Regions from separate parts of the Paracoccus sp. P2 genome, predicted to be linked through region 1. Evidence: riboswitches for the same ligand, from Rfam matches in the RefSeq annotation. Region 1 holds a riboswitch; each other region holds the start of a gene.

The links. A riboswitch is a leader RNA that binds a small molecule or an ion and turns the genes downstream of it on or off. The one in region 1 is predicted to bind cobalamin.
Region 2: linked by a shared signal. The riboswitch ahead of ACDP63_RS04760 (CbtB domain-containing protein) and the one ahead of ACDP63_RS00870 (TonB-dependent receptor plug domain-containing protein) in region 1 are both predicted to bind cobalamin.
Region 3: linked by a shared signal. The riboswitch ahead of ACDP63_RS01240 (ABC transporter substrate-binding protein) and the one ahead of ACDP63_RS00870 (TonB-dependent receptor plug domain-containing protein) in region 1 are both predicted to bind cobalamin.

The regions. Positions count from the first base shown of each region.
Region 1 covers NZ_JBGOSN010000001.1:180,429-186,327, forward strand. The annotation lists gene ACDP63_RS00860 (FecCD family ABC transporter permease) at 1-572, opposite strand, end outside; gene ACDP63_RS00865 (ABC transporter substrate-binding protein) at 569-1,420, opposite strand; gene ACDP63_RS00870 (TonB-dependent receptor plug domain-containing protein) at 1,414-3,333, opposite strand; cobalamin riboswitch at 3,468-3,684, opposite strand; gene ACDP63_RS00875 (SLC13 family permease) at 3,817-5,592, shown strand; gene ACDP63_RS00880 (PLP-dependent aminotransferase family protein) at 5,602-5,899, opposite strand, start outside.
Region 2 covers NZ_JBGOSN010000005.1:21,357-27,255, reverse strand. The annotation lists gene leuC (3-isopropylmalate dehydratase large subunit) at 1-534, shown strand, start outside; gene ACDP63_RS04775 (hypothetical protein) at 552-1,133, opposite strand; gene leuD (3-isopropylmalate dehydratase small subunit) at 1,223-1,828, shown strand; gene ACDP63_RS04765 (endonuclease/exonuclease/phosphatase family protein) at 1,819-2,871, shown strand; cobalamin riboswitch at 3,039-3,243, shown strand; gene ACDP63_RS04760 (CbtB domain-containing protein) at 3,280-3,456, shown strand; gene ACDP63_RS04755 (CbtA family protein) at 3,456-4,154, shown strand; gene ACDP63_RS04750 (hypothetical protein) at 4,224-4,757, shown strand; gene bluB (5,6-dimethylbenzimidazole synthase) at 4,757-5,380, shown strand; gene ACDP63_RS04740 (hypothetical protein) at 5,414-5,899, opposite strand, start outside.
Region 3 covers NZ_JBGOSN010000002.1:5,606-11,504, reverse strand. The annotation lists gene ACDP63_RS01250 (ABC transporter ATP-binding protein) at 1-127, opposite strand, end outside; gene ACDP63_RS01245 (FecCD family ABC transporter permease) at 124-1,173, opposite strand; gene ACDP63_RS01240 (ABC transporter substrate-binding protein) at 1,170-2,180, opposite strand; cobalamin riboswitch at 2,274-2,477, opposite strand; gene ACDP63_RS01235 (short-chain fatty acyl-CoA regulator family protein) at 2,472-2,666, opposite strand; partial or broken gene ACDP63_RS01230 (hypothetical protein) at 3,060-3,191, shown strand; gene ACDP63_RS01225 (hypothetical protein) at 3,214-3,444, shown strand; gene ACDP63_RS01220 (hypothetical protein) at 3,623-4,045, shown strand; gene ACDP63_RS01215 (hypothetical protein) at 4,057-4,275, shown strand; gene xrtE (exosortase E/protease, VPEID-CTERM system) at 4,389-5,899, opposite strand, start outside.

The DNA.
Region 1 (5,899 bases):
ACATGCAGCATCGAACGGTCAGCCAGCGAGCCCATCATCCAGAACACGATCTCATTGATGGCAAAGGGATTGGGCGACAGGTTCAGCACCAGCGAGGTCGCGGCCCCCGCCAGCGCCGAGATGGCGATGCCGGCCAGGATCAGCGCCAGCGTGCCGCCGCGCGGCCCGGCAAGCATCAGCACCAGCAGCACCGACAGCGCCGCGCCCGCCAGCGCCGCCAGCGGCAGGCCCAGGGGAAAGGCGGCGGAAAGCCCGGTCTGGATCGCCAGCACCGCCCCCAGCGCGGCCGAGGCGCTGGTGCCGATCAGCCCCGGCTCGGCCAGCGGGTTGCGCAGGAAGCCTTGCAGCACCGCACCCGCCATTCCCAGCGCCGCCCCGACCATCAGCCCCAGGATGGCGCGCGGCAGGCGCAATTCGCGCATCACCAACGCCAGCAGGTCGTCGCCGCCGCGAAACAGCGCGGCCAGGCTTTCACCGGGACCGATGCCGGCCGGGCCGGTCAGCAGCGAGGCCAGGAACAGCGCCGCGACCAGCGCGGAAAGCCCGGCGAAAAGCAGGCCCTGCCGGTTCATGGCGCGTCCCGCAGGGCCAGCCGCGCGTCGCGCAGCCCCGCCACGGCACGCAGGATGAAGGGAGTGCCGCAGATCCAGTCGGGGTCCGAGATGACCTCGGCCGGCCTGCCCCGGCTCAGCGCCTTCAGCGCCGGGTGGTCCAGCATCTCCTGCGCGCGGGCATGGCCGTCGTAGCGGCGGCCCTCGATCAGCAGGTCGGGATCGGCAAGCAGCAGCGATTCCAGCGCCAGCGTCCCGCCTGCCGGCAGGCCGAGTTCATCGGCGATATTGTCGAATCCGGCCAGATCCACGATCTGCCCGGCCAGGCTGTCGCGGCCGGAACTGTAGCCGTTGGCCATGTAAAGCGCCGCGCGCGGCCGCGGCCCCGGCGGCGCATCGGCCAGCCGCGCCAGGTCGGCGTCGAAACGCGCCAGCATCGCTTGGGCCTGGGCCTCGCGCCCCAGCACCTCGCCCATACGGCGGATATTGGCGCGGATGCCGGCGATGTCGGTTTCGATCGGGAACATCTCGACCGGGATCTCCAGGCGCTTGAGCAGCCGGATGGTCTCGGGCGTGGACCATGCCCCGGCCAGCACCAGATCGGGCCGCATCAGGAAGATTTCCTCGGCCAGGCCGTGGTTGACAGGCAGCCGCGCCGCCTGATCCGCCATGGCCGAGGCGGTCGGATCCTGCGCCAGATAGGAGACCGAGACCAGCTGGCCCGGCGCCGCCAGCATCATCGCCAGCTGGTCGGTGCAGAGGTTCATCGACAGCACCCGGCGCGGCGGCTCGGCCGCGGCGGGCTGGAAAAATCCCGGCAGGATCAGGCCGGCCAGAAGGCCGGCGACAAGGCCGAGCCGCCTTACCATTTCGCCGTCAGGCCGGCGTAAAGGGTGCGGCCCTGACCGTAATAGCCCCAGGATTCGGAATAGTCCCGGTCGAACAGGTTCACCACGCGGCCTGTCAGGCGCAGGTTTTCGGTCAGGTCATAGCCGGCGGCCAGGTTGACGGTGACGTAATCGGGCAATTCGGTGGTCGGCGGGCTGTAGTTCCTGAACCATTCCGCGTCGTAACTGCTGCCGGCATAGCGCAGATCGGCTGTGACCGAACCGCGCCCCTGCGCAATATCGGCCGTCGCGCGCAGGCCAAGCAGGTGGCGGGGCTGGCGCACGACGGGCTGGTCGTCCTCTGTGCGGGCATCCGTGTAGGTATAGGTCGCGCCCAGCCGAAGCCAGTCGGTCGCTTCATATTCCAGGTCGGCCTCGAACCCCTTGCGCTTGCTGGTGCCGTCAAGGTTTTGCGACGTGTTGCCGGTCCCGATGATCATATCCTCGACCTTGCTGGTGAAAAGCGTCACTCCCAGCGCGCCCCGCCCCGCGGCAAAGTTCCAGTCGGCGCCGATTTCCTGGCTGCGGCTGGTTTCGGGCGTCAGATCGGCATTGCCGTCATAGCTGCCCGGCGCATAGCCATAAAGTTCGAACATGGTGGGATTGACGATGGCTTTGCCGGCCGCTGCGCGCAGACGCAGGTCGCGGCCGGGCACCTGCCATGCCGCGGCGATGTTCCAGGTGGTCGCATGGCGGAAATCGTCGTTGAAATCGCGCCGCATGCCGGCCTGGACGCCGATCCCGTTGTCGAACTGTCCCTGATATTCCAGAGAGGCCGATTTCGTGTCGCGCTCGTACCGGCCGCCCGATGCAAAGGAGTTCTCGTAGATCTCGCGTTTCTTCTGCACCGCCACATTCAGCTTTTGCGCGGCATCGCGGGCATTGCCGCCATCCAGCGCCCAACTGCCGGTATATTTGAAGTTCCGCAGCCGCGAGGCGTCGCTGTAATCCGGCAGGCCGCCGTTGAAATGCGCCGTGTTCTGGTTGGCGCCAGAGACGGCAAAGCGGTTGAGCAGCCTGCCGCCGAAAGCTTCGCCTTCCAGCCACAGCGAACCATAGGTTTCGTCCCGGTCGGCGGTCAGCGGTGCGTCGACGATATAGTCGTCGGGCGAATCCACGAAAGAGACGGCCCGGTCATAACCGTATTCCTGCCAGATGCGCCTAAGCGTGAAACCGACGGTCGCGCTTTCGGTCAGATCATATGAGCCGTTCAGGCCCAGCACGCGCTGCCGGTTGAACTCGGTATCCCCGCCGGGGCTGCGCGATTCGTCCTCGCCATCGGTGCGGCGCGCCACCGCGGACAGGCTGATGCTGCCGCGCCCGTCCCCCGCCTGCACAAAGGCGCTGGCGGTGCGGGTGTCCAACCCGCCGATCTCGACCGTGCCGCCATAGCCCGGCCCCTGCGCAGAGGCGCGACGGGTGGTGATCGAGATGACGCCGGATGCGGCATTGGCGCCGTAGATGGCGGATTGCGGGCCGCGCAGCACCTCGATGCGCTCGATGTCCTCGGCCAGCATGCCGCTGAAGATATAGTCGCCGTTGCCGGGGGAATTGGCCTCGACCCCGTCGATCAGCACCAGCACGTGATTGGATTCGCCGCCGCGGATGCGGATCTTGGCCACCGTTTCGCCGGTCGAGGTGACGGAAAGTCCGGGGACCGTGCGCAAAGCGTCCTGGACGGTGATGACCCGGCGGCTTTGCAGGTCTTCGCTGGTCAGCACGGTATGGGCGCGGCCATAGGCGCTTTCGGCCACCGGCGACAGGCCGGCGGACAGGACCAGGGTGTCAAGCACGACCTGGTCCTGGACCTGCTGGCCCGTGGCGGCACAGGGCAACAGGGCGGCGGGCAGTACGGCGGCGGTTGTGGCCAGCAGCGAAAGCGGGGTTCTGAACATTCCAAAGCCTTTCCAACGCGGGCGTTCGGCCCGCGATTTGCAGAAATGCCCTGTGGAAAGGCTGGCAGGCCCGACCGCAGGACGGTGATCGTCACCTCTGCGGAACGGCCGCTTTCCAGACGCGCCCCGCGCCGGAAATGGGTGATCGCCACGGCAGGTCTCCTGGCTCGCGGATCGCTGCTCGGGCCGGCCTTCCCAGGAGATCCCAGTGGCACGTTCGACCGTCGCTCACCGCTTACAGTTGCGGGGGCAGCCCCGGCCTTGCCCCGGCCGCATCGCGGCCCATGGGCGCACCGGTGTTCCCTTTTGATCCGGCGCAGATCCGCCGGAACCGTAGCGGCCCTGCATTGCCGCAGCCGGGCAAGGGCTGTCAAGCGCCAATCCGGTGCCGCCGGGCGGCCGCGACAACCTGTCCTGCCGCGGAACCGCCCGCCGGCCTGCGGCATTGGATAGCGTATCCGACGAAAGGGAGGGTCAAGCCACATGGCCATGCCGCAGCTCCTGGCCGTGCTGATCCTTTGCGCGATGATGGTGCTGTTCGTCTGGGGGCGGCTGCGCTACGACGTGGTGGCGATGATCGCGCTGCTGGCCTCGCTGGTGGCGGGCACGGTCAAGCCGGACGAGGCGTTCCGCGGCTTCAGCGACGATATCGTCATCATCGTCGGCAGCGCGCTGGTGGTCAGCGCCGGCATCTCGCGCTCGGGCGTGATCGAGGCGGTGATACGCCGGCTGCTCGGGCGGTTGCGGGCCCTGCGCTGGCAGCTGCTGGTGCTGGTCGGCTCGGTCACGGGCCTGTCGGCGCTGGTCAAGAACATCGGCGCGCTGGCCATGCTGATGCCCGCCGCGCTGAAGATGGCGCGGCGCTCGGGGCATTCGCCCTCGGCCTATCTGATGCCGATGGCCTTCGGCTCGCTCCTGGGTGGGCTGATCACGCTGGTCGGCACCTCGCCCAACATCATCGTCTCGCGGGTGCGCGAGCAGATGACGGGCCAGCCCTTCACCATGTTCGACTATGCGCCGGTCGGCCTCGGGTTGTCGCTGGTGGGGCTGGTCTTTCTGCTTTTCGCCCATCGGCTGCTGCCGCGCGACCGCCGTGCCACGGCCTCGCTGAGCGAGGCGGTGAACATCAGCGACTATCACACCGAAGCCACCGTCCCCGAGGGCGCCGATATCGTCGGCATGACGGTGGGCGACTATCTGGGCGCCGTCGATGGCGAGGTGGCCGTCACCGGGCTGATCCGGGGCGACGTCCGTCGCGCGGTGACACTGCCCGACACGGTGATCCGCGTCGGCGACACGCTGCTTCTGCGCGGCGAGCCGAATGCGTTGGAACGCGCCGTGACCAAGCTGGGCATGGAACTGACCCGGCAGGATGCGGCCGCCGAGGAGGGCCTGCCTGCCGACCAAATCGGTGTGATCGAGGCGGTGATCGCGCCCGCCTCGCTGCTGGTGGGGCAAAGCGTGGGGCGGATCGCGCTTTTCGACCAGCATGGCGTGAACCTGATCGCCATCTCGCGCGCCGGGCATCGCATGACCCAGCGGCTCAGCCAGACGGTGCTGGCGGCGGGCGACGTGCTGCTGGTGCAGGGGCCGATCGACCGCCTGCCCGAGCGGATGCGGGTGCTGGGTCTCTTGCCCCTGGCCGAGCGCCATATCCGGCTGGGCGGGGTGCGCAAGCAATTGCTGCCGGTGCTGATCCTGACGGTCGCCATGGCGGCGACGGCGGCGGGGCTGGTGCCTGTCGCCATCGCCTTCTTCGCCGCCGCCGTGCTGATGATCCTGACCGGCACGATCAGCGCCGAGGAGGCTTACGAGGCCATCGAATGGCCGATCCTGGTCATGCTGGGCGCGCTGATCCCGGTCAGCGAGGCGCTGCAAAAGACCGGCGTGACCGAGCTTCTGGGCGCCTGGCTGTCGCAGGCGGCGATGGGCCTGCCGGTCTGGGGTGCGGTGACGCTGATCCTGGTCGCGGCCATGGCGGTCACGCCCTTTCTGAACAATGCCGCGACCGTGCTGGTCATGGCGCCGATCGCGGCGACCTTTGCCAGCGAACTCGGCTATCGGCCCGATGCCTTCCTGATGGCGGTGGCGGTGGGGGCAGGCTGCGACTTCCTGACCCCCATCGGGCATCAGTGCAACACGCTGGTCATGGGGCCGGGCGGCTATCGCTTTGGCGATTACGCCCGGCTGGGCGCGCCGCTGTCGGTGCTGGTGGTGCTGACCGGCGTGCCGCTGATCCTGATGGTCTGGCCGGTGTGACGGGCGGCTTCAGCCCGCCTCGGCCAGCGCGGCGCGGATGGCGCGGGCCAGGCGGCGGCAGCCCTCCTCCAGCCGCTCGGGCGGGTTCAGGGTAAAGTTCAGCCGCAGCGAACGGCGGTCCAGCCCCTCGGGATCGAAGGCGCTGGAGGGCGAGATGCAGACCCCCTCGGCCATCGCGTGATGCAGCAGCCGGTCGGTATCCAGCCGCGGATCGCGCGCCGTGGCCCAGACGAACATGCCGCCGACCGGCACCTGCCAGTCCAGCTCGCCCGCCAGATGCGCCTGCAGGGCGGCGCAAAGCGCGTCG
Region 2 (5,899 bases), on a different contig from region 1:
TCGCCCGAGGACGTGCTGCCAATCACCGGCACGGTCCCCGCCCCCGAGGATTTCGAGGGCGGCAAGGTCGAGGCCGCGCGCCGCAGCCTCGACTACATGGGCCTGAAGCCGGGCACGCCGCTGAACCAGATCAAGATCGACGCGGTCTTCATCGGTTCCTGCACCAATGGCCGGATCGAGGACCTGCGCGCCGCCGCCGGCATCCTCAAGGGCCACAGGCTGGCGCCGGGCGTGCGCGGCATGGTCGTGCCGGGCTCGGGCCTGGTCAGGATGCAGGCCGAGGAGGAGGGTCTGGACAAGATCTTCATCGACGCCGGCTTCGAATGGCGGCTGGCCGGCTGCTCGATGTGCCTGGGCATGAACCCCGACCAGCTGGCGCCCGGCGAACGCTGCGCCGCGACCTCGAACCGCAATTTCGAGGGCCGCATGGGCCGCGGCGGCCGCACCCACCTGATGTCGCCGGTCATGGCGGCGGCGGCGGGCATCAAGGGCCACCTGACCGATGTGCGCGAACTGCTGGCGGAAACCGTCTGATGCTTCGGGTGGGGCCCCTAGCGGCCCCGCCGCAGAAGCATCAGGGCGTTGTTCGCGATCAGCACCAGCCCGGCGTTCTCGAACCAGAAATTGAGCCCGAGCTTCGCGAAGTCCAGGCTGAGGAGCCTGTCCACATGATGAAAGCCCACCGCGCGCACCAGCACGAAGCCGCACAGCAAAGCCAGCCCCGCCAGGGCAAGGCCGTTGCGGCGCATGCGCCCGCGCAGGGTGTTCGTCGCCCAGGCCAGCGCGATCGCCACGCCCAGCACCAGCCCGGCGATGAAGGCCAGCTGCACCAGATGGCGGTCGTCGTACCAGCCCTGCGCCCGCGCCATGCAGCGCCCGGCAGCCGTCAGCGCGGTCTGCAGGTCAAGCTGCTTGTTCAGCCCCAGGAAGGCCATCAGCCCGGCGGTCGTCAGCCACAGCCCGCGCGCAGCGCCGGCCGGACGGCGGCGCAGCACCATGACGGCCAGCACGAAGCATATCAGATACGAGAGCACCGTCAGCCAGCCGGTGATCTCGGGGTCTCCGATCTGCGGCCTCCAGTCGCGCGCGATGCAGGCGCGCAGGGCCGCAAAGCTGGAAAACCCGAAAAACATCAGCGAAGCCCTTTCCATGCCGCAAGGCGCCGGACGGGTCTCGGTTAACGGGCCACGGCGGCCCAAGTCAATTCTGCGAGGATCACGACATGGACAAGTTCACCACCCTGACCGGCATCGCGGCGCCCATGCCGCTGGTCAATATCGACACCGACATGATCATCCCGAAACAGTTCCTGAAGACGATCCACCGCTCGGGTCTGGGCAAGAACCTGTTCGACGAGATGCGCTATGACGCCGAGGGCAACGAGATCCCGGATTTCGTGCTGAACCAGCCGGCTTACCGCGAGGCACAGATCATCGTCGCCGGCGACAATTTCGGCTGCGGCTCCTCGCGCGAGCATGCGCCCTGGGCGCTGCTGGATTTCGGCATCCGCTGCGTGATCTCCACCAGCTTCGCCGACATCTTCTACAACAACTGCTTCAAGAACGGCATCCTGCCTATCGTCATGCCGCAAGAGGTGGTGGATGTGCTGATGGAGGACGCGAAAAAGGGCGCCAATGCCCGCATGACCGTGGACCTGGAAAACCTGACCGTGACCACCTCGGACGGGCAGAGCTTCCCCTTCGAACTGGACCCGTTCCGCCGCCATTGCCTGCTGAACGGGCTGGACGACATCGGCCTGACCATGGAAAAGGCCCCCGCCATCGACGCCTACGAGGCGCAGATGGCCCAGAGCCGGCCTTGGGTGTAAGGCCGCTGGCCGGGGCGGCCCTGCTTGCCATCCTGGGCCTGGCCGCCCATGCCGATCCGCTGCGGATCGCGACCTACAGCCCCGACCTGTCGCGCGACGGGCCGGGGCTTTTGTTGCGCGACCTGGGCCGCAAGGACGCTCAGATCGAGGCGGTGGTGCAGGTGCTGGCGGAAACCCGCCCCGACATCCTGCTGCTGACGCATTTCGACTGGGACCACGACGGCCGGGCGCTGGACGCCTTTGCCGCAAGGCTGGCCGAGGCCGGGCTGGACTATCCGCACCGCTTCGCCACCCGGCCGAATTCCGGCATGGCGACAGGGCTGGACCTGAACGCAGACGGGCGGCTGGGCAGCGCCGACGATGCGCAGGGCTTCGGCACCTTCTCCGGCCAGGGCGGCATGGCGATCCTGTCGCGCCACCCGATCGGGCCGGTGACGGATTACACGGCCTTCCTGTGGCGCGACCTGCCCGGCCACCTGATGCCGCCGCTGCCCGAGGAAGCGGCGGCGATCCGCCGCCTGTCCTCGACCGCGCATTGGGACGCGGTGGTCACGGTCGCCGGCCGGCCGCTGCACCTGCTCGCCATGTCCGCGACGCCGCCGGTCTTCGACGGACCCGAGGATCTGAACGGCCGGCGCAACCATGACGAGCTGGCCTTCTGGCTGCATCACCTGCCCGACGGCCCCTTCGTACTGGCCGGCAACCTGAACCTCGACCCCCTGGACAGCGAGGGCCGGCCCGAGGCGCTGGCCCGGATCATGGCGCATGTCACCGACCCCCTGCCTCGCAGCGCCGGCGGCACCGCGGCCAAAGGCGGCGTCAACGACGGCCACAAGGGCGACCCGGCGCTGGACACCGGCGACTGGCCGGACGACAAGCCGCCGGGCAACCTGCGCGTGGATTACGTCCTGCCCGCGAAAGGGCTGGCCGTGCTGGGCTCGGGCGTGTTCTGGCCGGCCGAGGGCCCGCTGGCCGAGGCCGCGCTGGCGGCTTCCGCGCACCGGCTGGTCTGGGTCGACCTGGACTGGCCGCCGGAACCCTGATTGGCACGGCCTACCCGCCACCCGGCGATTCCGCCAGCCCGATCCCCCGCCATCTTCTTCGTTCTCCAAATACCCATGCGGCAGCGCCGCCCGCCGACCCGTCGCCCGCTCTCCGACCCCGCCGCAGCTTCCCCCCGATTCCGCTTGCCGCCGCCGCGCCATCGCAGGTAACATGCGCGTGTATCGGTGCCCCTTTCCGGGGCCAAAAGGGAATGCGGTGCAGCCCTGGGCATCCAGGACCAAATCCGCAGCCGCCCCCGCGACTGTAAGCGGAGAGCGGACGCCCATCGCGCCACTGGCCATCCGGCCGGGAAGGCGGGCGTCTGCCGTGACCCGCAAGCCAGGAGACCTGCCGATGCATGGAACCGCAACGTCGTCGGGTTGGACGACATAAGGAAAGGGTCGCAGATGACCGCAAAACCCATGACCGCCGCAGGGGCCAGCCGCGCCTCGGTGCTGTTTCCCGCCATCGCCGCCTTCGCGATCGGCTTCGGGCTGATCTTCATGTCCGGGCTGGTGCAGGCCGAGACCCTGCATGACGCCGCCCATGACGTGCGTCACGCCACCGGCTTCCCCTGCCACTGATGTTCTCGCGCATTCTGACCAGCGGATTGATCGCTGGCGCTGCAACGGGGCTGATTGCCGCCCTGTTGCAGCTTTGGTTCGTGCAGCCCGTGCTGCTGCATGCCGAACTGTATGAATCCGGCCAACTGGCGCATTTCGGCGCCGAAGCCGTCAGCGCGCATCAGGATCTGGGATCCTTCGAATGGACCCGCAACCTGCTTTCGGTCCTGTTCACCATGATGGTCTATGCCGGCTACGGGCTGATGCTGGTGGCGCTGATGGCGGTTTCCGAATCGCGGGGCAACGCGGTCACGGCGCGGCAGGGGCTGCTTTGGGGCCTGGCCGGCTATCTGACCATGCAGCTCGCCCCCGCCTTCGGCCTGGCCCCGGAAGTGCCGGGCGTCGCCGCCGCCGATGTGCAGCTCCGCGCGATCTGGTGGCTGGGCACCGCCGCCACCACCGGGCTCGCGCTGTGGCTGGTCGCCTTCGGCAAGGGCTGGGCGGCCTGGGGCGCGGCCATCGTGCTGATCCTGGCGCCGCATCTGATCGGCGCGCCGCAGCCCGACAGCTATGCCGGCCCGGTCCCGCCCGAGCTTTCGGCGGAATTCGCCGGCCGGGCGCTGGGGGCGGGCGCGATGGCCTGGGCCCTGCTCGGCCTGCTGGCCGGCTGGTTCTGGCAGCGCGAAGGCCAAGGCGCACCGGTGCCGCAGGCCGCCTGATCGGCGCCGCAACCCTTCCGGCCGGGCGTGCCTGCCGCGCCCGGCTGTTCCATGAAACGGGGAAAAGACATGGATCGCTCGATCCCGATGCTGCTGATCGGTCTGGTCTTCGGCGGCGGCATGGGCTTCGTCATCGCCGCCGCCAACGGCATCACGCTGGACGGCCACGACCACGGCGCGCATGGCCATGGCGCCCAAGCCGCGGCGCATGACCACGGCGCGCCCATCGACCTGCCCGCCGGCAGCGCCACCGCCGCGGCCCGGCTGGAGCCCGACAGCACCGCGGGCTGGAACCTGTTCATCAAGGCCGAGGGCTTCTGCTTTGCCCCCGAACATGCCGGGCTGGCCGACCGCCGGGGCGAGGGCCATGCGCATCTTTACCTCAACGGCGCCAAGATCGCCCGGCTCTACGGCCCGGCCCATCACCTCGACGCGCTGGGGCCCGGAGACCGGCTGCGGGTCGAGCTGAACTCGAACGACCACCGCCCGCTGACCGTCTCCGGCTGGCCGCTTGCCGTCGAGCTGACCGTGCCCGACCGGCCGGTGGGCATCCGCGCCGGGGCCGCGGGCCTGCCCGACAGCGCGATCTGCGCGGCGCCGTGATGGAGTTCGGCGCCGAGGACAAGGCCGCCTTGCAGCGCATCCTGCGCTGGCGCCGCGACGTGCGGCATTTCCGCGACGCCCCGGTCCCCGAACCGCTGCTGGAGGAATTGCGCGCGGCGATGGAACTGTCGCCCTCGGTCGGCAATGCCCGGCCCTGGCGGGTGATCCGCGTCGAAAGCCCCGATCTGCGCGCCGCGATCCGCGCCGATTTCCTGCGCTGCAATGCCCAGGCCGCCACCCGCTACCAGGGCCGGCAGCGGCAGGCATACGATGCGCTGAAGCTGGCCGGGCTGGACCGCGCCCCGGTCTGGCTGGCCGTCTTTACCGAGATCGACCCCTCCGAGGGCCACGGTCTTGGCCGCGCCACCATGCCGCAGACCCTGCGGCAATCGACGGCCATGGCGATCCATGCGCTGTGGCTGGCGGCACGGGTGCGCAACCTGGGGCTTGGCATGGTCTCGATCCTCGATCCGGCGCGGATCGGCCCGCTGCTCGCGGTGCCCGAAAGCTGGGAGTTCTCGGCGCTGCTCTGCCTGGGCTGGCCCGAGTTCACCGACGACACGCCGCTGCTGCACCGCACCGGCTGGCAGGAAAACACCGCCCCCGGCTGGCAGCGGCGCTGAAAGGCCCCACCGCATCCGGCGGGGCCGCCTGGTTCAGGGCTGCGAGGTGGCCGGGCCCATGGGCTGGCCGTTGACGGTAAAGGGCCCGCCGCCCTCGGGCATCTGGATGTCCCAGAGATGCTCGCCGCTCGCGCCGGGCTTGGCCATGGCGCGGGCCATGCGCAGCATCATCAGCGGCTGGCCGGCCTCTTCCTGCGGGGCGGCGGCCAGCGCCGCCTCGACCTTGTCGAGCCCCATGGCCGAGATCAGCACCGCGCCGGTGGGCGCAGCCCCCGGACCCGCCGCGATATCGGCGCGATAGTCGATCCGGTAGCCGTCGCCCTTGATCTGCGAGGGCGCAAGCGTCAGGTCGGCCGTGCCCCTGGGCAGCAGCGCCGCCTGCAACTGTTCGGGTACCAGCCGGGCAAAAGGCTCGTCGGCGGCCAGGTCGAACCCCTCGATCAGCATCTTCGCCGGTGCCGCCAGATCGAAGCCCGAAGCGGTGAAGTCCAGCGTCATCTCTTGCGGCAGGATCGGCAC
Region 3 (5,899 bases), on a different contig from region 1:
TGCCCGATCCGTTCGGCCCGATCAGGCCCAGGGTCTCGCCCGGATGCAGGCGCAGGCTGATGTCGGACAGGATCTCGCGGCCGCGCACGGCATGGCTGGCGCCGACGGCTTCCAGGATGGGCGTCATCGTTGCCTTCCCCGGATCATGACCACGGCAAAGGCGGGCGCGCCGACCAGCGCGGTGATGACGCCGATGGGCAGCACCTGGCCGGGAATGACGATGCGCGAGACGACGTCGGACAGCACCAGGAACACCGCCCCCGCCAGCGCCGTCGCCGGGACCAGCCTGGCATGGCGCGGCCCGACGAGGATGCGCATCGCATGCGGCACCACCAGCCCGACGAAGCCGATGGCCCCGGCGATCGAGACCATGATCGCCGTCGCCAGCGAGGCCGTTCCGATCAGCAGCACCTGCGTGCGCCGCAGGTCGATGCCCAGCGACGCGGCGCTTTCCGCGCCGAAGGCAAAGGCGTCGAGCGCGCGCGCATGCCACAGCGCCACCCCCAGCGCCAGCGCCGCCATCGGGACCGCGACCCAGCTGTCGGGCCAGCGCACGCCGGACAGGTTGCCCAGCAGCCAGAACATGATGCCGCGCGCCTGCTCGGCGCTGGCCGATTGCGCGATGATCAGCGCGGTCAGCGCGTTGAACATCTGCGAGCCGGCGATGCCCGCCAGGATGATGACCCCGGCGCCGCGCATCCCGGTCCCGCCGCCGGCGGCGCGCGCCAGCGCCGCCACCAGCGCGAAGGCGGTCAGCGCCCCGGCAAAGGCGCCCGCCGACATGCTGAGCAGCCCCGCGCCGATCCCCGCCACCGCGACCGTGACCGCCCCGGTCGAGGCCCCGGCCGAAATCCCCAGCAGATAGGGCTCGGCCAGCGGGTTGCGCAGCAGCGCCTGCAGGATCAGCCCCGACAGCGCCAGGCTTGCGCCACCGCAGGCCGCGACCACCGCCCGCGACAGCCGGTAATGCCAGATCACGCTGGCGTCGATCGGATCGAGCGCGGCCGAGCCAAGCCCGGCCTTGACCGCCAGCACCTCGATGACGGTGGCCAGCGGAATGCGCGTCTCGCCCACCGCCGTTCCGAAGAGCAGCGCCGCGACCAGCACGGCGGGGGCCAGCCACAGCCAGCCCCGATTGCGCCCCGTGCTGCGGGTCGCGGCGCGCGCCCTCATTTCAGGTCGAACCCGGCCAGCGAGTCAGCCAGCGATTCCAGCGCATAGATCGCGCGCACCGAGGGGTCCATCGCATTGGCCGGCATGGTCAGGATGCGGTCGTTCTTTACCGCCCCCATCTCGCTCGTCACCGGGTCCGAGGTCAGGAAATCCCGCTTGACGGCGATGTCGTCGGCCGGAAAGCGGCGCCGGTTCATCTCGGCGGCAACGATGAAGCTGGGATTGGCCTTGCTGATGGTTTCCCAGCCCACGGTCGGCCATTCCTCGGCCGAGGCGACGACGTTCCTGACCCCCAGCTTGGACATCATCCAGCCCGGCACGCCATTGGCACCCGCGACATAGGGGTCGATCTCGATCTCGGCCGAGGAATACCAGAACAGGCCCGACACCGTTTCGGGCAGGTCCAGCGCCTGCGCCCGCTCGACCGCCGCCGCCTCGCGTGCCTTCAGGTCGGCGATCACCGCGGCCCCGCGATCCTGCACGTCGAAGATCGCCGCCAGTTCCTCGATGCCCTGGTAGAGCAGCGCGGTGTCGAACAGGACCGAGCGCGCGCCGTCCATGCTTTGCGTATTGTCCTTGCCGACGCATTCGGTGGGCATGATCCAGCTGGGGATCTGCGCGTCGTCGAACATCTCGCGTGTGCCGACCACGCCCTGCGGGCCGATCATCCATTCATAGGCCGTGACCACCAGCCCAGGCTTCTTGGCCAGCACGCTTTCGAAGCTGGGGGCGTTGTCGGCCAGCCGCTCGACCCCGGCATCCGCCTCGGCAAATTCGGGCAGGACGGGGTTGATCCACAGCGCCGTGCCCGCCACCTTGTCGGCCAGCCCCAGCATGTAGAGGATCTCGGTCGTGCTTTGCCCGACGCTGACGACGCTTTCGGGCGCCTTGTCGAAAGTGACTTCGTGGCCGCAGCTGGTCAGCGTCAGCGGGTATTCGGTGGCCCCGAACGCCGCCATCGGCGCCAGGGTGAACGTGGCGATCATCGCCGTGGTGAGCCTTGGCATGATGTTTCCTTCCGCTACATCATGAACAGGCCGGATGAGCGGATGGAGACCGGGCGAATGCCGGTCGCAACCCCTCCCGAGCCGACCCGCTCGGATTGGTCAAACGTCGTCGGCAGGTCTCCTGACTGGCGGGTCACGGCAGGGATGCGGCCTTCCCATGGCGCGGAGCCACAGTGGCATTCTCGCATCCTGCTCGCCGCCTACAGTTGCGGGGGCAGTTCCGGTTCGGGACGCCTGCGGGCGCCCCGGCGGATTCCCTTTCAATTCCTTGCGGAAACCGACGCGCCTTCCCTAGCTTCTGGCGCGGGCGCTGGCAAGCGGCAGCATGGCCGGCCGGCTTGCCGCTGCCGCGCCACGGCTGCCCCCGGCCCGGTCCCGCCGCACGAAGAAGAACGGGATGCCGCGCGCCTCGGGGCGTTGCAGCGTGGACATACGATGCGCGGTCTGCTCGAAACTGGCACCGAAGCGGTGGCCCAGCAGTTCCACGTCGTAGCGCGCCGATCTGGAACCGGCGGCTGGACTGCCCCAGCAGTTCGGACAGCATCAGCTCGCCCCTGACCGGGGCGGGCAGGATGCGCACCGCGATGCCATGCGCGGCCAGCCGGCCGGTCAGCGCCATATGTGGCTCGTTGCGGTGCCGCGCCAGCGCCTCGGCCAGTTTCTCGGCCGCGCGGTCCAGCCTATCGACGTAATTGCGCCGGGCATAGAGCCAGTTCCGGACCGCATCGACCGGGCGCGATCTGCCCGACTATCTGCCGCAAACGCGCGAGATCCGGCAGGGCATCTGGCAGGCCGCCTTCGTTCCGCCGGCGCTGGAGGATCGCCGGGTCGAGATCATCGGGCTGCTGGGACCATGTCTTCAGCCATATCGAGCCCGCGATGCTGCTGAACCCGCATCAGGGCCGGATCACCGAGGCGGGCGTGCGGCTGAACATCCAGGTCTGCGTCGAATACCTGGCGCAATGGCTGTCGGGCCGCGGTGCGGTGCCGATCCGAAACATGATGGAGGATGCCGCCACCGCCGAGATCAGCCGTGCCCAGCTGTGGCAATGGCTGCGCCGCGGTCGCGCTGGAGAGCGCCGCATGGCAGGGCGATCTGATGCAAGCCGAGATCGTCCGCATCCTCGACCGGCTGGGCCCGAACGGGCTCCATCGCGGCCATTACGCCGCGGCCGCGCGCATCCTGCGAGAGGCGGCGACGGCCGAGACCTTGCCCGATTTTATCACCCTGCCGGCCTATGCCGTGCTGAACGCGCTGGACTGAGGGGCCCCGATGGACATCATCCGCACGCTTGCTCCCTTTGGCGGGCCGCTTGCCCCGGATGCCCCGCCTTGCCGCCGGCCGCGCCTGCCGATTCCCGGACCGATCATGCGGAAAGGAAGCATCATGAGCAGAAAGACCTTTTCGGCAATACATCAAATGGCTGAAGGTGGAGCCGATCATGGACGCAAACCCGATCCGCGAGGGCACGGGGCGCCGGCGCGTGATCGAGGATTGCATCGCCTCGCTGACCTTGGGCGGCGCCGACCTGTTGTGGATCGAGACCGATACGCCCAACGTGGACGAGATCGCCGGCATGGTGGCCGAGATCCGCAAGGCGGTGCCCGATGCCAAGCTGACCCATAACAACGCGCCCGGCTTCAACTGGACGCTGAGCCTGCGCAAGCAGCTGCGGGCACAATGGCTGGCCGAGGGCCGGATCGGCAAGGCCGACCATCGTGACGGCAGTGCGCTGATGAAGCCCGATTTCGACGATACCGGCCAGGACCGCGAGGCCGACGCCCGGCTGCAACGCTTCCAGGCCGACATATCGGCCCGCGCGGGCGTGTTCCGCAACCTGACCATGCTGCGACCTTCCACCTGACCGCCAAGCCGGTGGACGAACTCAGCCGCGGCAATTTCGGCGCGGAAAAGATGCTGGCCTATGTGCAGACCGTGCAGCGCGAGGAGATCCGCCGCGGCATCTCGGCGGTCAGGCACCAGCACGAGGTCGGCTCGGACCTGGGCGACACGTTCAAGGAGATGGTGGCGGGCGAACGCGCGCTGAAGGCGGGCGGGCATGCCAATACCATGAACCAGTTCGCCGCAGGATAGGCCGGGATCGGGCTGCGGGTCGCCCGCCTTCGGTGGGTTCGCTCAACACCCCCCGGCCTGCCCGCGACGCCCCGATCCCTTGGGGCGTCGCTTTTCCGTCGTCGCGCCCGTGTTCAGATCAATGCCCAGTTGCCGCTGGCCGCCGCGGCGGCGAAGACCACGAGGTTCGCCGCCGCATGCGCCCATACCGCGTCGGTCAACCTGCCGCGGCGCTTGTAGACCGCGGCAAAGGCCAGCCCGGCGACGAAGGCCGCCGCGCCGCTGTCATGGAGCAGCGCGAAGGCGGCCGAGGAAACCAGAACGGCGCCTGCCTGGCCGGCCGGGCCGGGCAGTTTCAGCAGGTGGCCCAGCAGGTAGCCCCGGAAGGCCGCCTCCTCGATCAGGGGCACCAGCAGCACGGTGCCGACCAGGCGCAGGACGATCCAGCTTGCCGCCGCAAGCCCGAGCCCGGCGAAGGGCGGCGGGGCCGGCTCGGCCCCCGCAGCGACGCCGGCGGCAATCCACATGATACCGACCGCGACGCCCGCCAGCAGCGGCAGCGGATCGACGCGCCAGTCGAGCCGGGCCCAGACCGGAAGGAACAGGACCAGCCCCGCGCCCATCGCCGGCACCCGGTATGGGTAGGCCGCCTCGGGATTGGTGAAGAATGTCGATACGAAAAGCCCCGAGAGCAGCAGGACCAGCAGCGGCACCAACATCGCGCTGACCGGATCGTGCCGGAAGGCGGCTGTCTTTGCGCCAAAGGCCGGGCCGGGCTTTTCGCCGCGCCACAGCGCCGGCACCAGATGCGCCGCGCCGATCATCCCGATGCTCAGCAGGGTGAACAGCAGCCAGCCCGCGTAGCTGTGAAAGGCATTGACCGCCAGGTCGGGCGATATGCGCGCCCCGATCCAGATCAGGGCCGCGATGCGCAGCACGTTGAGGCCGAAACTGGCCAGCAGCCCGACCGGCAGCAGCACCAGTGCCAGAGGCAGGCGCAGGCGCCGCCGCTCGAGCGCGATGAACCCGGCCATCACCAGGGTGATGAGCGCAAAGCCTTGCATGCCCGAGCATGGGTCGCCCACGCGGATGAGGAAATCGTCAAAGCCGATCACCATCTCATTCGGGGCGGCCACGACCCTGCCGGGCAGCAGGGCAAGCAGGCGCAGCACCAGCTCGAAGGTGGCGGCGGTCAGGGGCGGCCAGCCCCAGGTGCCGTTGAAAAGCCCGGTCAGTTCCGGCGAGAGCAGCGCGATCCCCATGGCCGCCCACAGCCAGGGGCCGCCCCGGCGCAGCACCGAAAGCCAGCAGGCGATGGGCGCGGTCCCGGCCAGCGCCGCTGCGACCGAAATGGCGGCGCCCGCGGCAAGGGCCAGGGCAAGCGGCGCCAGGCTGGCGGTCATGTCGCCCCAAAGCACCGGCAGCAGCATGATCGCCAGCCCCGCCAGCATCGCGGCCGCTGCGGTGCCGGGCGACAGGTCGCCCGCGCCGATGCCGCCCGCGCCCAGGAAGCCGAACAGCTGGCGCCGCGCGGTCATCGCCAGCCCGGCAAGCAGGGCTAGGGCAAGCAGCCGTCCCAGCCCCTCGCGCAGCGCAAGGCAGGCCCGCGGCGTCTGGAAATCCGTGCATTCGATCTCGACCAGGA